4 regions of the Klebsiella sp. B345 genome follow, and region 1 is predicted to be linked to each of the others. Evidence: predicted binding sites of a transcription regulator. Region 1 holds the regulator's gene; each other region holds the start of a gene.
The links. The regulator PurR, encoded in region 1, represses purine synthesis genes. The targets are predictions, from matches to a motif close to CANGCAAACGTTTGCNTG.
Positions count from the first base shown of each region.

Region 1 (5,392 bases):
GCTGTAAACCGGTGACTGAAGCGCAGCCGCTGACGCTGGCGGACGCCCATAAGGCCCGGGTGCAGAAAGCGCAAAGTACCGCCATGTCGAAGCTGATGGATCAGATTGGCAAACCGTATCGCTGGGGTGGAACGTCACCGCGTACCGGTTTCGATTGCAGCGGTCTGGTTTACTACGCCTATAAAGATCTGGTGAAAATTCGCATTCCACGTACCGCCAATGAAATGTACCACCTGCGCGACGCCCGTCCGGTTGACCGCGGTGAACTGCAAAGCGGCGATCTGGTTTTCTTCCGCACCCGTGGGCGCGGCACCGCCGACCACGTTGGCGTCTATGTCGGCAACGGCAAATTTATCCAGTCACCGCGTACCGGTCGCGATATTCAGATAACCTCATTAAGCGAGGATTACTGGATCCGTCACTACGTGGGCGCTCGCCGGGTCATGACCCCGAAAACCATTCGCTAACCCCCTGCCGCATCAGCGGCAGGCTGCCGGTTACGCGCAATGTGCAGCACATTTCCCCCTCTCCAGCCTCGTTTATCTGCCCTCTTTTTCCTCGTGACGGGTCACGGTTTCTTCGATCGCGTTTGTTAAATATACCCTTTATTAATGCAAGGCTTTTAACTCTCTCCGGCAAGTGTTAGCATCCTGATCACAATAAAAACCTGTGGTATTCGCTACGGCAATCCACAGTACATGCTGTATCCGGATGGTCATACATCCTTTAAATGTGAGAAGAAATCAAGAAGTTATAAGGAGAGTAACAATGTCGTTTGAATTACCTGCATTACCGTATGCAAAAGACGCCCTGGCGCCGCACATTTCCGCTGAAACCCTGGAATACCACTACGGCAAACATCACCAGGCCTATGTCACTAACCTTAATAATCTGATTAAAGGCACCGGGTTTGAGGGCAAATCGTTAGAAGAGATCGTCCGCACTTCCGAAGGTGGCATCTTCAACAACGCCGCTCAGGTCTGGAACCACACCTTCTACTGGAACTGTCTAGCACCGAATGCTGGCGGTGAGCCGGAAGGCGCACTGGCGGCAGCCATCAACAGCGCTTTCGGCAGCTTTGCTGATTTCAAAGCGAAGTTTACCGATGCCGCCACGAAAAACTTTGGCGCCGGTTGGACCTGGTTGGTTAAGAATGCTGATGGCAGCCTGAATATTGTCTCCACCAGCAACGCAGGCACGCCGCTGACTGGCGACGCTACCCCGCTGTTGACGGTGGATGTCTGGGAACATGCTTACTACATCGACTACCGTAACGCCCGCCCTGAATATCTGGCGCACTTCTGGGCGCTGGTAAACTGGAAGTTTGTTGCTGAAAATCTGGCGGCATAAAACGATATCGCAGAAGGGGTAAACCCTTCTGCGAATAGCATCACTACCCGACGAGCACCTCTTCCGGCTGCGAACGGTTACCCACCACCACCAACAGCAGAGCCAGACCGGCGATGATCGCCCCCATAACCGGAACAAACGCGTAACCCAGGCCACCTGAAATCACCGCCCCACCGGCTGCCGCCCCCAGCGCATTACCCAGATTAAATGCCCCAATGTTGACCGACGAAGAGAGACCCGGTGCCTCATGCGCCACACGCATCACCCGCATCTGTAACGGCGGTACCACCGCAAAGGTTGCAGCTCCCCACACCACCATACTGATAGCGGCTCCCAGCTGCGTCTGCGCCAGTAACGGAATCGCCAGCATAATCACCATCAATAGCAGCAGAAAGCCCTTCAGCGTCCCCGATACGGAACGGTCGGCAAATTTGCCGCCCAGATAGTTGCCAAGCGAGAAGCCCACGCCAATCAACACCAGCATCGCGGTGACAAAAAGCGGCGAAGCATGGGTAATGGTATGCAGCACCGGAGAAATGTAGGTATAGAGCGTGAACATAGCCCCCGCCCCAAGCACCGTGGTCAACAAGGCGGAAAGCACCTGCGGGCGCACCAGCACCGACAGCTCCTGTTTAACATTCGGACGTTCGCCGACACTGCCTTTAGGCAGAGAGAACCACAGGCTGACCATCGCCACCACTCCCAGCCCTGCAGTGGCGAGGAACGACATCCGCCAGCCGATCGTCTCACCAAGCCAGGTCGCCGCCGGCACGCCGCCGATATTGGCGATCGTCAGCCCCATAAACATGGTGGCAACCGCGCTGGCCTGCTTGTCTTTCGGAACGACGCTGGCGGCCACCACCGAACCGAGGCCGAAGAAAGCACCATGGTTAAGGCTGGTAATAATGCGTGAAATCAGCAGCGTGGTGTAATCCGGCGCCATGGAAGAGAGGACGTTACCGAGGGTAAAGATAGCCATCAGGAAAATGAGCGCGTTTCTTCGCGCGCGATGAGACAGCAGCAGCGTCATCAGCGGCGCACCTACCATCACACCGATCGCATAGGCGCTGATCAGCATTCCCGCAGCCGGAATAGACACGTCGACGCCTTTGGCAATGACCGGCAATAATCCCATCGGGGAAAACTCCGTCGTACCAATACCAAATGCGCCTATCGCCAGCGCGAGCAGGGGAAAGTTGATTTTCATTGCATGACTCCAGCAGACCGTCATCGGCGACGGTATCTCATCAGAAGTCAAAAGCATGACATCAATCACAGAAAAACAAAAGTAAACGAAATGGCAAAAGATTTTTGCGAAAATGATAATAATGGCGGGAACGGGGGGAAAGTGACCTCTCCCCCGGGAAAATTAGTGCAGAACTGCGGTCAGCCCGGCGGCAACGATTAGACCTAGAACAATAATCGTTGTTGTCAGCGAAAATTTTAAATCTGTATCCATCAATTTTTCCCCCTGTTTTCCCCACACGAAAAGTGAGCTTGCTCATTTTTGCACAATATCGCATAAAAATCTTCCAGGATTTAGGGTGATACACATTTTTGCTCTTCCCCTTTGCCGCAAGATCGGACAAAATCCCACGCTAATTTGAAAGCGTATCGGCCATTGACCCCTTCCTGTCGTTCTGTGTCGTTTTCCCGACGTGATGCAATGTTGAACATTGTATTCAGGGTGTGTTTAGGCAAACGTTTACGTACCGATTATCAGACGTTCAGGTCAAGGTCTGGAGTGAGAAGTAATGGCAACTATTAAAGATGTAGCGAAGCGCGCAAACGTTTCCACTACAACAGTATCACATGTTATTAACAAAACCCGTTTCGTCGCGGAAGAGACCCGCAATGCGGTCTGGGCAGCAATCAAAGAACTGCACTACTCACCCAGTGCCGTCGCGCGAAGCCTGAAGGTTAATCACACCAAATCGATTGGTCTGCTGGCGACCAGCAGCGAAGCGGCCTATTTTGCTGAAATTATCGAAGCTGTTGAAAAAAGCTGCTTCCAGAAAGGCTATACCCTGATTCTGGGTAATGCGTGGAACGATCTCGAAAAACAGCAGGCCTACCTGTCTATGATGGCGCAAAAGCGCGTCGACGGCCTGCTGGTCATGTGCTCCGAGTATCCGGAATCGGTGCTGAGCATGCTCGAAGAGTACCGCCATATTCCGATGGTGGTAATGGACTGGGGTGAGTCCAAGGCCGACTTTACTGATTCAGTCATCGATAACGCCTTTGAAGGCGGCTATATGGCCGGTCGTTATCTGGTGGAACGTGGCCATCGCGAAATTGGCGTGATCCCTGGCCCGCTCGAACGAAACACCGGTGCCGGACGACTGGCGGGCTTTATGAAAGCCATGGAAGAGGCCCAGATTTCTGTACCGGAAAACTGGATTGAACAGGGTGACTTCGAACCAGAGTCCGGCTATCGCGCGATGCAGCATATCCTGAACCAACCGCACCGTCCGACGGCAGTCTTCTGCGGCGGCGACATCATGGCGATGGGCGCTATTTGCGCGGCAGATGAAATGGGGCTGCGAGTGCCGCAGGATATTTCGCTGATCGGCTATGATAACGTGCGCAACGCCCGCTACTTCAGCCCGGCGCTGACCACGATTCATCAGCCGAAAGACTCCCTCGGCGAAGCCGCGTTTAATATGCTGATGGATCGCATCGTCAACAAGCGTGAAGAGTCCCAGTCTATCGAGGTTCACCCGCGTCTGGTGGAGCGTCGTTCCGTCGTTGACGGTCCGTTTGTCGATTACCGCCGCTAGTCCCCTCCCCGGCGCCGGTTATTCCGGCGCCCGCAACCATTCCCGGTTTAACGTTTCACTATCACCGAGATAATCCAGCATCCACAGCAGCGCAGGCGATGCATCGCTCTGTTGCCAGGTCAGGCAGCACGCCGCATCCGGAAACGGATTTTCCAGCTCAAGGGCGGTCCATTCTCCACGGTCGATCCACGGACGGGCAAAGTGCGTCGGTACCATCCCTACGCAAAGCCCGGCAGACAGGCAGGTGGCTGAGGATTCCCAGTCGGGCACCACCACGCGCTTTTGGTTATCCAACAGCCAGGTCGTGCGCTTGGGTAATGACCGGGAGGTATCTTCTCTGACCAAAGAGGGCCAGTTGCGCAACTCATCATCACTCAGCGGGCTGGTCATCTGCGCCAGTGGATGATGGCTGGCTACCACGCAGTGCCAGTTCAGCATGCCCATATCGCGAAAGGCGTAGCGCCCCCCCACCGGAATCGAACGCGTCGCCCCAATCGCCAGCTCCACGCGGCCATCCGCCAGCGCATCCCAGACGCCGTTGAACACTTCCTGAAAGACAATCAGTTCAACATCGGAAAAGTGACGATAAAAATCGACAATCATCTGGCGCATCCGCGCCGGTTTGACGATGTCATCGACGGCAATCGACAGCTGGCCGCGCCAGCCATTGGCTATCTGCTGGCACTGCTGGCGGGTGATCTGCATTTTTTTGATAACAGAGCGCCCTTCCTGTAAAAACCAGACCCCGGCCGGGGTTAATTCGACATCGCGATGGCGACGTTCGAACAGCGGAACTGCCAGCCACTCTTCCAGCTGACGGACGGTGTAGCTGATAGCGGAAGGGACGCGATGGAGTTCCTGCGCTGCTGCACTAAAGCTGCCGTTGCGGGCGACAGCATCAACAACTTCCAGCGAGTATTCAGACCACATATTCTGCCTACAAAATTTTTGAATGCATGTAGCAAATATTAGCGTTTCACAAGCCAGAATGCACTCCCTACACTCTGCGGCATTATACCGGCATCAGCAGAAGAGAATGTTATGCAACAACCTGGGAAAGGATTTTTAGTTTGGCTGGCGGGACTCAGCGTGTTGGGTTTCCTGGCCACCGATATGTACCTACCGGCCTTCGCCGCGATTCAACACGACCTCAACACCTCCGCGGCCTCGGTCAGCGCCAGCCTGAGCCTGTTCCTCGCCGGCTTCGCTATCGGACAACTGTTCTGGGGCCCACTCTCTGACCGTTACGGGCGTAAACCGAT
Region 1 covers NZ_CP180443.1:727,798-733,189, forward strand. Annotated here, with positions in the region: gene ACMYSO_RS03415 (C40 family peptidase) at 1-467, shown strand, start outside; gene sodB (superoxide dismutase [Fe]) at 769-1,350, shown strand; gene ACMYSO_RS03425 (MFS transporter) at 1,394-2,557, opposite strand; gene ACMYSO_RS03430 (YnhF family membrane protein) at 2,720-2,809, opposite strand; gene purR (HTH-type transcriptional repressor PurR) at 3,105-4,130, shown strand; gene punR (DNA-binding transcriptional activator PunR) at 4,149-5,060, opposite strand; gene punC (purine nucleoside transporter PunC) at 5,172-5,392, shown strand, end outside.

Region 2 (5,392 bases), 2.3 Mb from region 1:
TCTTCGAGCCTCAGGCAGACATCCACTTCCGGATAGCGGTCGAGAAACTCGGTCATCAGCGGATGGATCACGAAACGGCCGACGGCTTTGGGCACGCTGAGCGTGAGCTTGCCCTGCGCTACCTGCTGGGTACTGCTGGCGGAGTCCATCGCCTGACGGGCGGACGCCAGCATGTCCAGTGCGTGGCTATAGACAGATTCCCCGGCATCGCTCAGGCGTAATTTACGCGTACTGCGTTGCAGCAGTTTGCAACCCATCTCATGTTCAAGCCGCGTGACGCTGCGGCTGATCGCCGATGGGGTTACCCCGTTGAGCCGGGCGACGGCGGAGAAGCTGCCGTGGTCGACAATCTGCACAAACAGGGCAAGGTCGGACAGTAAACTAAGATTCATTTGTGCTCATCAGGCAAAGGTCCATTGATGGATGACAGGATTATCGTCATGCGTAATATCAATATACTGTCCTGACAGAGAGGAGGACAACCATGACTGAACGTCTTTATTACACCAGCGATGCGACCGAAGGGCGCGCACAGGTAGTGAACTGCCAGCCTGAAGCCGATGGCCGCTACGCCATCACCTTGGATCAGACCCTGTTTCACCCGCAGGGCGGCGGACAACCGGCCGATCGCGGCTGGATCGGCGATACTCTTGTCGAGAGCGTTAGCGCACGCGGCGATGACATTGTGCATATTGTTTCGCAGCCGCTGCCCCTGGGGGAGGTCGCCATTCGGGTGAATGCTGCCGAAAGGCACCTGCACGCCCGGCTGCATTCTGCGGGGCATCTGATTGGTCAGGCCGGTGAACGCTTTGGCTGGCAGCCCATTAAGGCTCATCACTGGCCTGGCGAAGGGCGGATCACCTTCAATGCCGGAGCACAGGCGTCGCTGCCCGAAGCCAGCGCGCTGCTGGCGCAGGTTGAAGCCTGGCAGGCAGAGAATTTACCGCGTCAGATCTCGTTTGCCGATGGCCTGCGCAAGGTCGGGTTCGGCGACATGCTGAGCTATCCCTGTGGCGGTACGCACGTCGCCAGCCTGGCAGAACTTGGTAAGGTGACGATACTGCAGGTGAAAATGAAAAAAGGGCAGTTAATCGTTAACTACACGCTGGAATAGCAACAATGTTGCAGCGCATCAGCCCATTTCCGCGATAAAACCCCCGTATTTCCTGCCAGCGCTGTCTGGCAATTTTGCCTGCCTGCTTATAGTTTTTACTGATATCGATCGCGGTTTGTCATAAATTTCTAATTATCGGTGTTTTTGAGTAGCGGCCCATCGTTGGGCTGGTTACTCTGAAAACTATTTACTTGCAGTTAACAAAAGAGAATAGCTATGCATGATGCACAAATCCGCGTGGCCATCGCGGGCGCGGGCGGCCGGATGGGACGCCAGTTGATTCAAGCGGTACAGCAGATGGACGGCGTGGCGCTGGGCGCGGCGCTGGAGCGTGAAGGTTCCTCCCTGCTCGGCAGCGATGCGGGCGAACTGGCAGGCGCAGGCCGCATGGGCGTCACGGTGCAAAGCAGCCTGACGGCAGTCAAAGATGATTTTGACGTGCTGATCGATTTTACTCGCCCGGAAGGCACCTTAAACCACCTGGCGTTTTGCCGCGAGCATGCGAAAGGGATGGTGATTGGTACGACGGGTTTTGATGACGCAGGAAAACAAGCCATTCGCGATGCCGCGCAAGATATTGCCATTGTTTTCGCGGCTAATTTCAGCGTCGGCGTTAACGTCATGCTGAAACTGTTGGAAAAAGCGGCGAAGGTCATGGGTGACTATACTGATATCGAAATTATCGAAGCTCACCACCGCCACAAGGTCGATGCGCCGTCAGGCACAGCGCTGGCGATGGGCGAGGCGATTGCCAGTGCCCTGAACAAGGATCTGAAGGATTGTGCGGTCTACAGCCGTGAAGGCTATACCGGAGAGCGCGTACCGGGCAGCATCGGCTTTGCCACCGTGCGCGCGGGTGACATCGTCGGGGAACATACGGCGATGTTCGCCGATATCGGCGAGCGCATTGAAATCAGCCATAAAGCCTCCAGCCGGATGACGTTTGCCAATGGCGCCGTTCGTTCCGCATTGTGGCTGAAAAGCAAGAAAACCGGGCTTTTTGATATGCGAGACGTCCTGGAGTTAAACAGTTTATAAGGTTTATTACCCATCGTGATGTGGTTGTTGCATTCAATATGTAATTGATTGCAAAGGGCAATATTTTATTGCCCTTTTTATTTTTAGTTGTTTCATTAATATTTTTGATTAAGTCTTTATAATTTTGCGTTATCTCTTCTTTTTCTGTTGTGTTATTGTAAATTTTGACCATCCGGTCTACTTTTTCACACTCAGACCCGCATTTTTTCAATCTTCCTGGTCCGCAAGCGTTTTCTTAGCATAGTTAGTTGATCTTTTTGCCCGCTAAAGCACTACGAAGTGTCCAGTGACGTAAAAATAGATTAAAAATATCGGCTTTAAGTTGACTTTTGCCCGACATCTCTCCAGAATGCCGCCGTTTGCCAGAAATCCATAGGTAAGCAAATTTGCATTGATTCGTGCTATCGATATGCATTAATATGCAAATAAAGTGAGTGAATATTCTCTGGAGGGTGTTTTGATTAAGTCAGCGCTATTGGTTCTGGAAGACGGAACCCAGTTTCACGGTCGGGCCATCGGGGCAACGGGCACGGCGGTTGGGGAAGTCGTTTTCAATACTTCAATGACCGGTTATCAAGAAATCCTCACTGATCCCTCCTATTCCCGCCAAATTGTCACTCTTACTTATCCCCATATCGGTAATGTCGGCACCAATGCCGCCGATGAAGAATCTTCTCAGGTACATGCTCAGGGTCTGATTATTCGCGACCTGCCGCTGATTGCCAGCAACTTCCGCAATACCGAAGACCTCTCTTCCTACCTGAAGCGCCATAACATCGTGGCGATTGCCGATATCGATACCCGTAAGCTGACGCGTTTGCTGCGCGAAAAGGGCGCACAGAACGGCTGCATCATCGTAGGGGATAACCTGGATGCACAGCTGGCGCTGGAAAAAGCCAAAGCGTTCCCGGGCCTGAACGGCATGGACCTGGCAAAAGAAGTCACCACTTCAGAAACCTACAGCTGGACGCAAGGAAGCTGGACGCTGGCGGGCGACCTGCCGGAAGCGAAAGCGGAAAGCGAACTGCCGTTCCACGTTGTGGCCTACGATTTCGGTGCCAAACGCAACATTCTGCGCATGCTGGTCGACCGCGGCTGCCGTCTGACCGTCGTGCCGGCACAAACCTCTGCGGAAGAGGTGCTGAAGATGAATCCGGACGGGATCTTCCTGTCCAACGGTCCTGGTGACCCGGCGCCGTGCGATTACGCTATCGACGCGATTGAGAAATTCCTCGAGACCGACGTTCCGGTGTTCGGCATCTGCCTCGGTCATCAGCTGCTGGCGCTGGCAAGCGGAGCGAAGACCGTGAAGATGAAGTTCGGCCACCACGGCGGCAACCACCCGGTCAAAGATATCGATAATGACGTGGTCATGATTACCGCACAGAACCACGGTTTTGCGGTCGACGAAGCATCCATGCCGGCTAACCTGCGCGTGACCCACAAGTCACTGTTCGATGGTACCCTGCAGGGCATCCACCGCACTGACAAACCGGCGTTCAGCTTCCAGGGACACCCGGAAGCGAGCCCTGGCCCGCATGATGCCGCGCCGTTGTTCGACCATTTTATCGAGTTAATTGAGCAGTACCGCCAGTCCGCGAAATAATCAGGAGAAAAAAGCCATGCCAAAACGTACAGACATAAAAAGCATCCTGATTCTTGGCGCTGGCCCGATCGTTATCGGCCAGGCTTGTGAATTTGACTACTCTGGCGCTCAGGCTTGTAAAGCCCTGCGCGAAGAAGGTTACCGCGTCATCCTGGTGAACTCTAACCCGGCCACCATCATGACCGACCCGGAAATGGCCGATGCGACCTACATTGAGCCGATTCACTGGGAAGTGGTTCGTAAAATCATTGAAAAAGAGCGTCCGGACGCGGTTCTGCCGACCATGGGCGGCCAGACGGCGCTGAACTGTGCGCTGGAGCTGGAACGTCAGGGCGTGCTGGAAGAATTCGGCGTGACCATGATTGGCGCCACCGCCGATGCGATTGATAAAGCAGAAGACCGCCGTCGCTTCGATGTGGCGATGAAGAAAATTGGGCTTGATACCGCGCGTTCTGGTATTGCACACACGATGGAAGAAGCGCTGGCCGTTGCTGCCGATGTGGGCTATCCGTGCATCATTCGCCCGAGCTTCACCATGGGCGGTACCGGCGGCGGCATTGCCTACAACCGCGAAGAGTTTGAAGAAATTTGTACCCGCGGTCTGGATCTCTCTCCGACCAACGAGCTGCTGATTGATGAATCGCTGATCGGCTGGAAAGAGTACGAAATGGAAGTGGTGCGCGATAAGAATGACAACTGCATCATCGTCTGCTCCATCGAAAACTTCGACGCCATGGGGATTCACACCGGTGACTCCATCACCGTGGCGCCGGCGCAAACCCTGACCGACAAAGAGTATCAGGTGATGCGTAACGCCTCGATGGCGGTACTGCGTGAAATCGGCGTGGAAACCGGCGGCTCTAACGTTCAGTTCTCGGTGAACCCGAAAGATGGTCGCCTGATTGTTATCGAAATGAACCCGCGCGTATCACGCTCCTCCGCACTGGCATCGAAAGCCACCGGCTTCCCGATTGCCAAAGTGGCGGCGAAACTGGCGGTCGGTTACACCCTGGATGAGCTGATGAACGACATCACCGGCGGTCGTACCCCGGCATCGTTCGAACCGTCCATCGACTACGTCGTTACCAAAATTCCACGCTTCAACTTTGAAAAATTCGTGGGCGCGAACGACCGTCTGACCACGCAGATGAAATCCGTGGGTGAAGTGATGGCGATTGGCCGCACCCAGCAGGAATCTCTGCAGAAAGCGCTGCGCGGCCTCGAAGTGGGCGCCACCGGTTTCGACCCGAAAGTGAGCCTCGACGACCCGGAAGCGCTGACCAAAATCCGCCGCGAGCTGAAAGACGCTGGCGCCGAGCGTATCTGGTACATCGCCGATGCATTTCGTGCCGGGCTGTCCGTGGACGGCGTCTTCAACCTGACCAACATCGACCGTTGGTTCCTGGTGCAAATCGAAGAGCTGGTACGTCTGGAAGAGAAAGTGACCGAGCTTGGTATCACCGGCCTGACCGCTGACTTCCTGCACCAGCTTAAGCGCAAAGGCTTTGCCGACGCGCGTCTGGCAAAACTGGCGGGCGTGCGTGAAGGCGAAATCCGCAAGCTGCGCGACCAGTACAATCTGCACCCGGTCTACAAGCGCGTGGATACCTGTGCGGCGGAATTTGCGACCGATA
Region 2 covers NZ_CP180443.1:3,731,658-3,737,049, forward strand. Annotated here, with positions in the region: gene ACMYSO_RS17565 (LysR family transcriptional regulator) at 1-392, opposite strand, end outside; gene ACMYSO_RS17570 (alanyl-tRNA editing protein) at 485-1,114, shown strand; gene dapB (4-hydroxy-tetrahydrodipicolinate reductase) at 1,331-2,152, shown strand; gene carA (glutamine-hydrolyzing carbamoyl-phosphate synthase small subunit) at 2,610-3,758, shown strand; gene carB (carbamoyl-phosphate synthase large subunit) at 3,775-5,392, shown strand, end outside.
Region 2: carA (glutamine-hydrolyzing carbamoyl-phosphate synthase small subunit) is a predicted target of PurR. The motif match lies at 2,501-2,518, and genes of this name have one in related genera.

Region 3 (5,392 bases), 1.9 Mb from region 1:
CACCCATTTTGAGCTGTACATACGGGAAACCGGTGCGCATCCGCTTCAGAAAGCCTTTATTCAGCGCTTCGGCCTCGTTCATCATCAGGCCATGGCTGACGTCGATACCTTCTTGCTGCAAACGGTACAGGCCGCGTCCCGCCACCTGCGGGTTAGGATCCTGCATGGCGGCCACAACGCGGGTCACGCCAGCGGCGATCAGCGCGTCACAGCACGGCGGCGTGCGGCCATGATGGCTGCATGGTTCCAGCGTCACGTAGGCGGTAGCGCCTCGGGCTTGCTCACCGGCCATTCGCAGCGCATGTACTTCCGCATGCGGCTCGCCGGCTCGATAGTGAAAACCTTCGCCGACGATTTCGCCGTTTTTGACGATCACACAGCCGACGTTAGGATTGGGGTGGGTGGTAAAACGCCCGCGCTGCGCCAGCTTCAGTGCGCGCGCCATGTACATTTCGTCATGCATGACTTAATCCTGTAAGCGGGCGATCTCTTCGCCAAATTCTTTGATGTCTTCGAAGCTACGATAGACCGAAGCAAAGCGGATATAGGCGACTTTATCGAGCTTTTTCAGCTGTTCCATCACCAGGTTGCCGATCATCTTGCTGGGTACTTCGCGTTCACCGGTGCCGCGCAGGTGCGTTTTGATATGGTTAAGCGCCATTTCTACGTCGTCGGCGCTAACCGGGCGTTTTTCCAGCGCTTTCAGCATTCCGCTGCGCAGCTTATCCTCATTGAAAGGTTCCCGCACCTCGTCGCTCTTGACCACCCGCGGCATTACCAGCTCTGCCACCTCAAACGTCGTAAAACGTTCGTTACAAACCAGGCACTGCCGACGACGACGCACAGAGGAGCCCTCTCCCACCAGGCGGGAGTCGATCACTTTGGTATCTACGGCGAAACAGAATGGGCAATGCATGGCGCGTCCTGATATGAAGTTAAACTGAAAGACAGTTTACCGCGAAGTGACCCGACTACAAAGAAAGAGCTTTTGAGATAAAGGATCTATGGTTGGTTATCAGAGACGATCTACCATGAGTTATCCCCTTTTGACGGAATCCCTTATTATGACAAGACGTTATTTGAAGCTGGCGATACTGACGACATTGTTCACGCTCAGCGCCTGCGCGCAGCAAAGTGAAGTCCGACAGATGAATCAAAGCGTGAGCACGCTGAGCAAAGAGATGACCCAACTGAATCAGCAAACAGTGAAAATTACCCAGCAAAATTCCCTGAATGCGAAATCCAGCAGCGGCGTCTATCTTCTGCCTGGTGCCAAAACCCCGGCGCGGCTCGAGAGCCAGATCGGCACGTTACGCATGTCGCTGCGGGATATCGCCGCCGATGCCAACGGCACCCGACTGACCTTACGTATTCAGGGTGAATCCAACGATCCGCTTCCGGCGTTTAGCGCCACCGTCGCTTCCGGGCAGATTACCGGCACCACCCAGAGTTATCAGGAAGTAAACGTGCAGGAGCAGCTGATCAGCGCCCCTGCCAGCATTCTGGCCCCCAGCGATGTGGATATTCCGCTGCGCCTGAACGGCATCTCCCCGGAACAGCTCGGTTTCCTGCGTATTCACGACATCCAGCCCGCCACCCCGCAATAACCTCTCCCATCGGGTGTCTTTGACACCCGTTTTCACCGCCGAAAATCCATTTACAATTTTTGCGAACAGTTCAGTAAAAATTGACGCCATTGATGAATTTCAGTGGCATTTTGTCAGTAAATGCATAGAATCGTGAACGCAATCGATTACGTATGTTTACTTTATGTGAAACAACACATATTTTTGTGAGCAATGATTTCTATAATAGACGCCACAGAAATACGAAATATTTAGAAACGCTTCGGCAACGTTCTTAACGCCTTTTGGCTTAATTTAAACAGTGGCATCATTATGAAAAAAACATTACTGGCAGCAAGCGCGGTCCTGGCGCTCTCCGCATCTTTCACTGCTGGCGCGGCAGAAAACGACAAACCTCAGTACCTGTCCGATTGGTGGCACCAGAGTGTGAACGTGGTGGGCAGCTACCACACCCGTTTTGGACCGCAGATCCGTAACGATACCTACCTGGAATACGAAGCGTTCGCCAAAAAAGACTGGTTTGATTTCTACGGTTATATCGATGCACCGGTATTCTTTGGCGGTAACAGCACCGCGAAAGGTATCTGGAACAACGGTTCCCCGCTGTTTATGGAAATCGAACCGCGTTTCTCTATCGACAAGCTGACCAACACCGACCTCAGCTTCGGCCCGTTCAAAGAGTGGTATTTCGCGAACAACTATATCTACGATATGGGGCGTAACGATTCTCAGGAGCAGAGCACCTGGTATATGGGTCTGGGTACCGATATCGATACCGGCCTGCCGATGAGCCTGTCCCTGAACGTCTATGCGAAATATCAGTGGCAGAACTACGGAGCTTCCAACGAAAACGAGTGGGATGGCTACCGTTTCAAAGTGAAATACTTTGTTCCGCTGACCGACCTGTGGGGCGGTTCCCTGAGCTACATCGGCTTCACCAACTTTGACTGGGGTTCCGATCTGGGCGATGACAACTTCTACGATATGAACGGCAAGCACGCGCGCACCAGCAACTCCATCGCGTCCAGCCACATCCTGGCGCTGAACTATGCGCACTGGCACTACTCGGTGGTTGCTCGTTACTGGCACAACGGTGGTCAGTGGGCGGATGACGCGAAGCTGAACTTCGGCGACGGCGACTTCAATGTCCGTTCCACCGGTTGGGGTGGTTACTTTGTTGTCGGCTACAACTTCTAATCGCTGCTGATTTTCCCCGGCGGCAACGCCGGGGATTGCATAGTCTTAGCGCTCCTCACACTTTACCTTACGCAAGAAATCACTCAATGAACGGTCAGCCCGTTCGCTAAAATGGCGCCCGGTTGCCACAATATTCAGGCATCGGTCGAGGCGAAAACAGCGATAATCGACGCGCAATTCGCACCAGCTCACCAGCAGCCAGCGCTCTCCCCAGAAAAAAAGCCCCAGCGGCAGCACTTCACGCTGTGATACCTTTCCGCCTTCATCCCGATAGTGCAGATCCAATACCTGCTGGCCGGAGACTGCCCGGTGCACCAGATCAAACTGCTCTTTGGTGTAGCCCTGCGAACCAAAGTCCGGGGCGAACAGGCGCGACAGCTCCGCCTGGCGTCGGCTCTCCGCCGGCAGTATGGCCAGCACTTTTTCCTGCGCCGACTCCAGCGCCTGGGACATCGAAACGCCGCCCCAGGTTTGCAGCAGCCTAATCGCCGCGACCAGCGCCTCCGACTCCTGGGTCGTCAACATCAGCGGCGGCAAATCATAACCCGCCAGCAGCCGATAGCCGCTGCCGGCCTCTCCCTCAACCGGGACGCCGGAGAGCGACAGGTCGCGAATATCGCGGTAAATCGTGCGTTCCGATACGCCGAGCCGCTCGGCCAGCAGCCCGGCGGTGGTTAATCTTCTCCCCCGCAGGATCTGGACGATTTGAAAAAGACGGTCGGCGCGTCGGCTCATAAGCGTTATCTCATTTATGCTGGTTGGTGCAGGCCAATTCGATTCCCCTCGCTATCGATAAACAGGGCAATCGTCCCGATATCGTCCGCCAGCTGCAGCGGGCCAAAAACACAGTGCCCTCCCGCAGAGCTTACCCGGTCGAGCGTCGCCGCCAGATCGCCAGTATGCAGATAGATAATGCAGCCTTGATCGGCAGGTTTAACACCGTCAAACTTTGCCAGCGCGCCGCCAGGAGCCGGATCCTGATAAGGGAATACGGCCAGTTGAGCACAGTCCATATTTTCCCGTTTCAGCGTCACCTGCATCACCGGTTCGTAAAACGCCACGGCACGATCCATGTCGGCGACCGGAATTTCAAACCAGTTAATTACGTTGTTCATACATCCTCCTGTCCATTGTGTGGGTTCAGAAGGAGTGTATGACAGGCCTCCTGACAGCATACTGTCAGGAGTGTTTAACTACGCTGTACACACCAGCGCGCGGGTGCGATCCAGCAACCACGGGCGCAGATAGCCGACGGTATTGGAAAACGGCAGGACTTCTTCCGGTAGCTCTATCCCTAACTGCTGGCAGACCCAGGCGCGCCGGGTGACAATTCGCTGCCACAGCTGCGGCCAATCTTGCGCCAGTGCGTCGCGCAGCGACTTATCGGCCACCGCCACGGTGTCTTCGATGCTGGCGCCGGCATACCCCGCCCGTGAGGGAATAATATCGATTTGCAGCAGCATACCGCTGCGGATGCAGGCGTTGGAATCAGGCCCGATAGGTGAGCACAGCCACTCTTCGTCCGCCACCAGATGCCCGGGGTTCAGATGCCAGTGATAGTCCGCCTTCGGCAGTACACTCTCGATCAGCGCGTACATCTCGCCGCCGCGCATCCCGATGCGTAAATTCTCCAGCCAGCTGACCACCGCGTTGAAATAGGGCTTCGCCACCACCTCAAGATAGTCAGCTACTTCCGGTGCCAGCTCAGAGTCGTCGCTCACCACGTAGGCGGCGCGGCTGCTTAGGCCGCCTTTATAACTGGTGGTCAGCGAGAATTTATCGCCACGCTGAATGATCTTATCGCCAGGATACAAGTTGGCATGGGCGAAACGATCCCCGGTAGCGGCAATCATCACCACGGTATTAGGCTGCCCTTGCGCCGCCAGTAGCGCGCCGATCTGCTTTTCCGTTTTTCCGGGGGCAATGGCGTCGAGCGCGGTCAGAACCGCCGTCGATGCGAGGTTTGCGCCATATTCATAATGGGCCAGTTCATTGGCATTATTGACCGTTCTTACCCCGCTATCCGGGGCGATAAAAATCCCCGTGGCATTGCGCAAGACCGCCTGCGGACCCGCGGCCTGGCGAATGGCATCGACGATAAACGCAGGCAGGTCGAACATCTGCGCCCGGTCGTCGGCATCACCGGTAAACAGCTTCCAGCCCGCCAGCCCCAGCGTTTTCCCCGCCACGATCCCCGCATCCTGCAGCAGCTGCGGCAGGCTTTTGTCCGTAGTCATCGGCTGGTTCGGCAATGAGAACCATGGGGCGTGGATCACCCGATTCTCCAGCCGGGCAAAGGCCGCCAGCTTGAGGTTTTCGTTGCCCAACACCAGCACCGCCTCCCCCTCTCGATGCAGCACCAGCAGCGCCTCTTCAAAACGCGGGATAAACCCGGTGAGATACTCAAAGTTGCCGCCGTGCTCTTTATCGGCATAGATGACCAGCGTGTCGTACCCGTCGCAGGCCATCCGGGCGAGCACGTTGGCTTTACGCTGACGTAAGGTCTCATCGCTGAGTGTGACGGAAGGCAGGTCGTGCCAGACGGTCGGCGGGGCGACGGTGGAAAGGGCTATCGTGGCCATGGGCGTATCTCCATCTCATTAAACACA
Region 3 covers NZ_CP180443.1:4,122,921-4,128,312, reverse strand. Annotated here, with positions in the region: gene ribD (bifunctional diaminohydroxyphosphoribosylaminopyrimidine deaminase/5-amino-6-(5-phosphoribosylamino)uracil reductase RibD) at 1-463, opposite strand, end outside; gene nrdR (transcriptional regulator NrdR) at 467-916, opposite strand; gene ACMYSO_RS19370 (DUF3251 domain-containing protein) at 1,065-1,607, shown strand; gene ACMYSO_RS19365 (nucleoside-specific channel-forming protein Tsx) at 1,899-2,783, shown strand; gene ACMYSO_RS19360 (helix-turn-helix transcriptional regulator) at 2,829-3,518, opposite strand; gene ACMYSO_RS19355 (VOC family protein) at 3,533-3,898, opposite strand; gene ACMYSO_RS19350 (M24 family metallopeptidase) at 3,977-5,365, opposite strand.
Region 3: ACMYSO_RS19365 (nucleoside-specific channel-forming protein Tsx) is a predicted target of PurR. The motif match lies at 1,743-1,760, and genes of this name have one in related genera.

Region 4 (5,392 bases), 2.1 Mb from region 1:
ACCAGGCTGGGTTGAGCACGACCCGATGGAGATCTGGGCTTCCCAAAGCTCCACGCTGGTTGAAGTACTGGCGAAAGCCGATATTAGCTCCGATGAGATTGCCGCTATCGGCATCACCAACCAACGCGAAACCGCCATTGTGTGGGAACGCGAAACGGGCAAGCCGATTTATAACGCGATCGTCTGGCAGTGCCGTCGTACCGCCGAGATCTGTGAGCAACTGAAGCGTGACGGGATGGAAGAGTACATCCGTCAGGCCACCGGCCTGGTGGTTGACCCGTACTTCTCCGGGACCAAAGTAAAATGGATTCTGGACCACATTGAAGGTTCACGTGAGCGCGCAAAACGCGGCGAGCTGCTGTTTGGCACCGTGGATACCTGGCTGGTATGGAAAATGACCCAGGGCCGCGTCCACGTGACCGACTACACCAACGCCTCGCGTACCATGCTGTTCAATATTAACGATCTGGACTGGGACGATAAGATGCTCGACGCGCTGGATATTCCGCGCGCCATGCTGCCGGAAGTACGCAAGTCTTCCGAAGTGTACGGTCAGACCAACATCGGTGGTAAAGGCGGTACGCGTATTCCTATCGCCGGCATCGCGGGCGACCAGCAGGCGGCACTGTTCGGCCAGCTGTGCGTTAAAGAGGGGATGGCGAAGAACACCTACGGTACCGGCTGCTTTATGCTGATGAATACCGGTGAGAAAGCGGTGGCGTCGACTCACGGCCTGCTGACCACCATCGCCTGCGGTCCGCGTGGTGAAGTGAACTATGCGCTGGAAGGCGCGGTGTTTATGGCCGGTGCCTCTATTCAGTGGCTGCGCGACGAAATGAAACTGATTAACGACGCGTTCGATTCCGAATATTTCGCCACCAAGGTGAAAGATACCAACGGGGTGTATGTCGTCCCGGCGTTTACCGGCCTCGGCGCACCATACTGGGACCCGTATGCACGCGGCGCGATCTTCGGCCTGACCCGCGGGGTGAATGCCAACCACATTATCCGTGCAACCCTGGAATCTATTGCCTATCAGACACGTGATGTGCTGGAAGCGATGCAGGCGGACTCTGGTATTCGTCTGCACGCGCTGCGTGTCGACGGTGGTGCTGTCGCTAACAATTTCCTGATGCAGTTCCAGTCAGACATCCTGGGTACCCGCGTAGAACGCCCGGAAGTCCGTGAAGTCACCGCGTTGGGCGCCGCTTATCTGGCAGGCCTGGCCGTTGGCTTCTGGCAAAATCTGGATGAGCTGCAGGAGAAAGCCGTTATTGAACGCGAATTCCGCCCGGGGATCGAAACCACCGAGCGTAACTTCCGCTACAGCGGCTGGAAAAAAGCGGTGAAACGCGCCCTGGCGTGGGAAGAGCACGAAGAGTAAGTTCCCCCAGTCCCCGGTGGCGCGACGCTGACCGGGGCTACAGGCCGGCACGGATCTTTACCTGGCAATCCCGATCACAATCCCGGTCACATAGATAACTATGTGACCGGGATAAGCAAACGTAGTCAACGCACCTGTGGCCTGAAAGACGACAGGGATTTAGCCAAAGATCGGCAACAGCAGATACAGCTTAATCACCAACGCGTTCACAATATCGATAAAGAACGCCCCCACCATCGGCACCACCAGAAACGCCATATGCGACGGGCCAAAGCGGTCGGTAATCGCCTGCATATTGGCAATCGCCGTCGGCGTTGCGCCGAGACCAAAGCCACAGTGACCGGCAGCCAGCACCGCGGCATCATAGTTTTTGCCCATCATGCGGTAGGTGACGAAAATCGAATACAGCGCCATCGCCACCGCCTGCACCGCCAGGATGGCAAGCATCGGCAGCGCCAGCGAAGCCAGCTCCCACAGCTTCAGGCTCATCAGCGCCATGGCGAGGAACAGCGACAGGCTGACGTTACCCAGGATCGATACCGCCCGGTCAAACACGCGATAGAAGCCCGCCAGCGCCAGACCGTTGCTGAGGATCACGCCGATAAACAACACGCAGACAAAGGTCGGCAATTCCAGCACCGTTCCCATCAGCAGTTGCGCAACCACCTTCCCGAGCGTCAGACAGATTGCGATTAAGGCAATGCTCTCGATCAGCACCAGCGAGGTGATCATTCGGCCCATCTCAGGCTTTTCAAACGCGGTAGGCGCCAGCTGATCGTCCGGCGTTCCGTCCGGAGAAGAGGAGTGTTTAACCAGATAACGCGCGACCGGGCCGCCAATCAGGCCGCCCAGCACCAGACCGAAGGTGGCGCAGGCCATTGCCACTTCGGTGGCGTTGGCAAAACCGTAACGTTCAACAAACAACTTACTCCACGCCGCGCCGGTACCGTGGCCGCCGGAGAGGGTGATCGAACCGGCCAGCAGGCCCATCAGCGGGTCCAGGCCCAGCAGCTTCGCCATGCCAATGCCGAGAGCATTTTGCAGCAGCAGCAGACCCACCACCACAATCAGAAACGTCCCCAGAACTTTACCGCCTGCCCGCAGGCTGGCCAGGTTAGCGTTAAGCCCGATAGTCGCAAAGAACGCCAGCATCAGCGGGTCTTTCAGGCTCATATCAAAGTCGATTTCCCAACCCATGCTTTTTTTCAGCACCAGCAGCGCCAGCGCCACCAGCAGGCCGCCTGCAACAGGTTCAGGGATAGTGTATTTCTTCAGGAAGGGGACTTTCTGGACAAGTTGTCTGCCCAGAAGCAGCACCAAGGTTGCGGCAACGAGCGTCGATAAGGTATCGAGGTGAAACATAAAAAAGCTCCTTATTTGCGCATGATTCATTCACACGCGACGGTATTCCCGGTGTCGATATATTCTCGTCTTGAGAAATCGGAGCCAGATTTTAAGCAAAAGCACGTAGCAAATAACAGGAAAAGATAGTTTGTTTTGATATTGATGCGATCAAGCATACAAAATGTTAATAAAATTTCCTGTCTGGTTTTTTGTATAAAAATTTCCCGCCAAAGAGTGGCAAACGTTTGCTTTTGTACTACAGTCCGATAAAATTCCCGCTTTGATACTTTGGGAATGCTTGTGATGTCCGTTAATACCGCCGAGTCAGAAGTTGCGCAACCGGTTGCGTCGAAAACAACCAGCGAATTAATCTACCGTCTCGAAGACCGCCCGCCTTTACCACAAACCCTGTTTGCCGCCTTTCAGCACCTGCTGGCAATGTTTGTCGCGGTCATCACACCGGCGTTACTCATCTGCCAGGCGCTGGGCCTTCCGGCTCAGGATACCCAGCACATCATCAGCATGTCGCTGTTCGCTTCCGGCGTGGCATCCATCATCCAGATTAAAGCCTGGGGCCCGGTCGGCTCCGGTCTGCTCTCCATCCAGGGCACCAGTTTTAACTTCGTCGCCCCGCTGATTATGGGCGGAACCGCGCTAAAAACCGGCGGCGCCGACGTGCCAACGATGATGGCGGCGCTGTTCGGCACCCTGATGCTGGCAAGCTGCACAGAAATGGTCATTTCCCGCGTGCTGCACCTGGCCCGGCGAGTGATCACCCCGCTGGTCTCCGGCGTAGTGGTGATGATTATCGGCCTGTCGCTGATTCAGGTCGGCCTGACCTCAATTGGCGGCGGCTACGCGGCCATGGCGGACCATACTTTTGGCGCGCCGAAAAACCTGCTGCTGGCGGGCATCGTGCTGGCGCTGATTATTATTCTTAACCGTCAGCGCAACCCGTACCTGCGCATTGCGTCGCTGGTCATTGCCATGGCGGCGGGCTATCTGGCAGCCTGGCTGCTCGATATGCTGCCGGCCAATGCCGCTCCGGCCAACGACAGCCTGATCATGGTTCCAACGCCGCTCTACTACGGCCTCGGCATTGACTGGAGCCTGCTGCTGCCGCTAATGCTGGTGTTTATGATCACCTCGCTGGAAACCATCGGCGACATCACCGCGACCTCCGACGTTTCCGAGCAGCCGGTTTCCGGCCCGCTGTATATGAAACGCCTGAAAGGCGGTGTGCTGGCGAACGGCCTGAACTCCTTTGTTTCTGCCGTCTTCAACACCTTCCCGAACTCCTGTTTTGGCCAGAATAATGGCGTTATTCAGCTGACTGGTGTAGCCAGCCGCTATGTCGGTTTTGTGGTGGCGCTGATGCTGATCGTGCTTGGCCTGTTCCCGGCGGTCAGCGGCTTTGTTCAGCACATTCCTGAGCCGGTGCTGGGCGGCGCCACGCTGGTTATGTTCGGTACCATCGCCGCGTCCGGCGTGCGTATCGTCTCCCGCGAGCCACTGAACCGTCGTGCGATCCTGATTATCGCCCTGTCGCTGGCCGTCGGGCTCGGCGTGTCCCAGCAGCCGCTGATTTTGCAGTTCGCCCCTGACTGGCTGAAGAACCTGCTCTCCTCCGGGATTGCTGCCGGCGGTATTACGGCGATTGTCCTGAACCTGGTCTTCCCACCAGAGAAAAACTGATCCTGCCTTAACTTCCCCGGTCGCATTCGGCGGCCGGGGCATACCTGCGTATGACCCCTGCGGTAGCCTCACATCATCTGATTACACAATTCCTGTCTTGAGGATTGCGCATAATTCGGGCATAACAGCCTTATGTGCCTCGCTCAGGATGTAAGACCATGAAATTGCCTGGAAAGTTACTGCTCTGGCTGCTGACCGCCCTGCTGGTCGCGATCGTCGCCGCCTGGTTCCTGCTGCAGACCCATTGGGGCGCGCGTCAGGCCAGCGCCTGGCTGAGTGACGGCACCGGCTGGCAGGTCTCCTTTGACGAGATGGATCACGACTTCTCTTCACCGCTGCATCTGCAACTGCAAAATGTGACGTTCGGGCGCGACGGCAAGCCGCCTACGCTGGTCGCCAAAACGGTCGATATTGGCTTCAGTACCCGCCAGTTCAGCGACCCGCTGCACGCCGACGAGATTGTGCTGAGCGACGGGACATTAAACCTTTCCCCCTCCTCCGCCTCCTTACCTTTTGCCGCCGACCGCCTGCAGTTGCGCAATATGGCGTTTAACAGCCCGGAAACTGGCTGGGACCTGAGCGCCCAGCGCGTCACCGGCGGCGTCAGCCCCTGGGCGCCGGAAGCAGGCAATGTGCTGGGTAAAAAGGCGCAGATTCAGATGAGCGCCGGTTCGTTGACCCTCAACGGTGTTGATGCCAGCAACGTGTTGATTCAGGGCAGCCTCGATAACGGCGAGGTCACGCTCTCCACCCTCGGCGCCGATGTCGCTCGCGGGACGCTGACCGGTAACGCCAAACGCAACGCCGACGGCAGCTGGTTGGTGGATAATCTACAGCTCAACGAAATTCGCCTGCAGAGCGATAAATCGCTGGCGGACTTCTTCACCCCGCTGACCAGCATTCCTTCGCTGCAAATTGGCCGCCTTGATATGACCGATGCGCGCCTGCAGGGGCCGGACTGGGCGGTGA
Region 4 covers NZ_CP180443.1:2,848,218-2,853,609, forward strand. Annotated here, with positions in the region: gene glpK (glycerol kinase GlpK) at 1-1,384, shown strand, start outside; gene gltS (sodium/glutamate symporter) at 1,544-2,746, opposite strand; gene ACMYSO_RS13435 (nucleobase:cation symporter-2 family protein) at 3,032-4,423, shown strand; gene ACMYSO_RS13440 (AsmA family protein) at 4,582-5,392, shown strand, end outside.
Region 4: ACMYSO_RS13435 (nucleobase:cation symporter-2 family protein) is a predicted target of PurR. The motif match lies at 2,963-2,980, and genes of this name have one in related genera.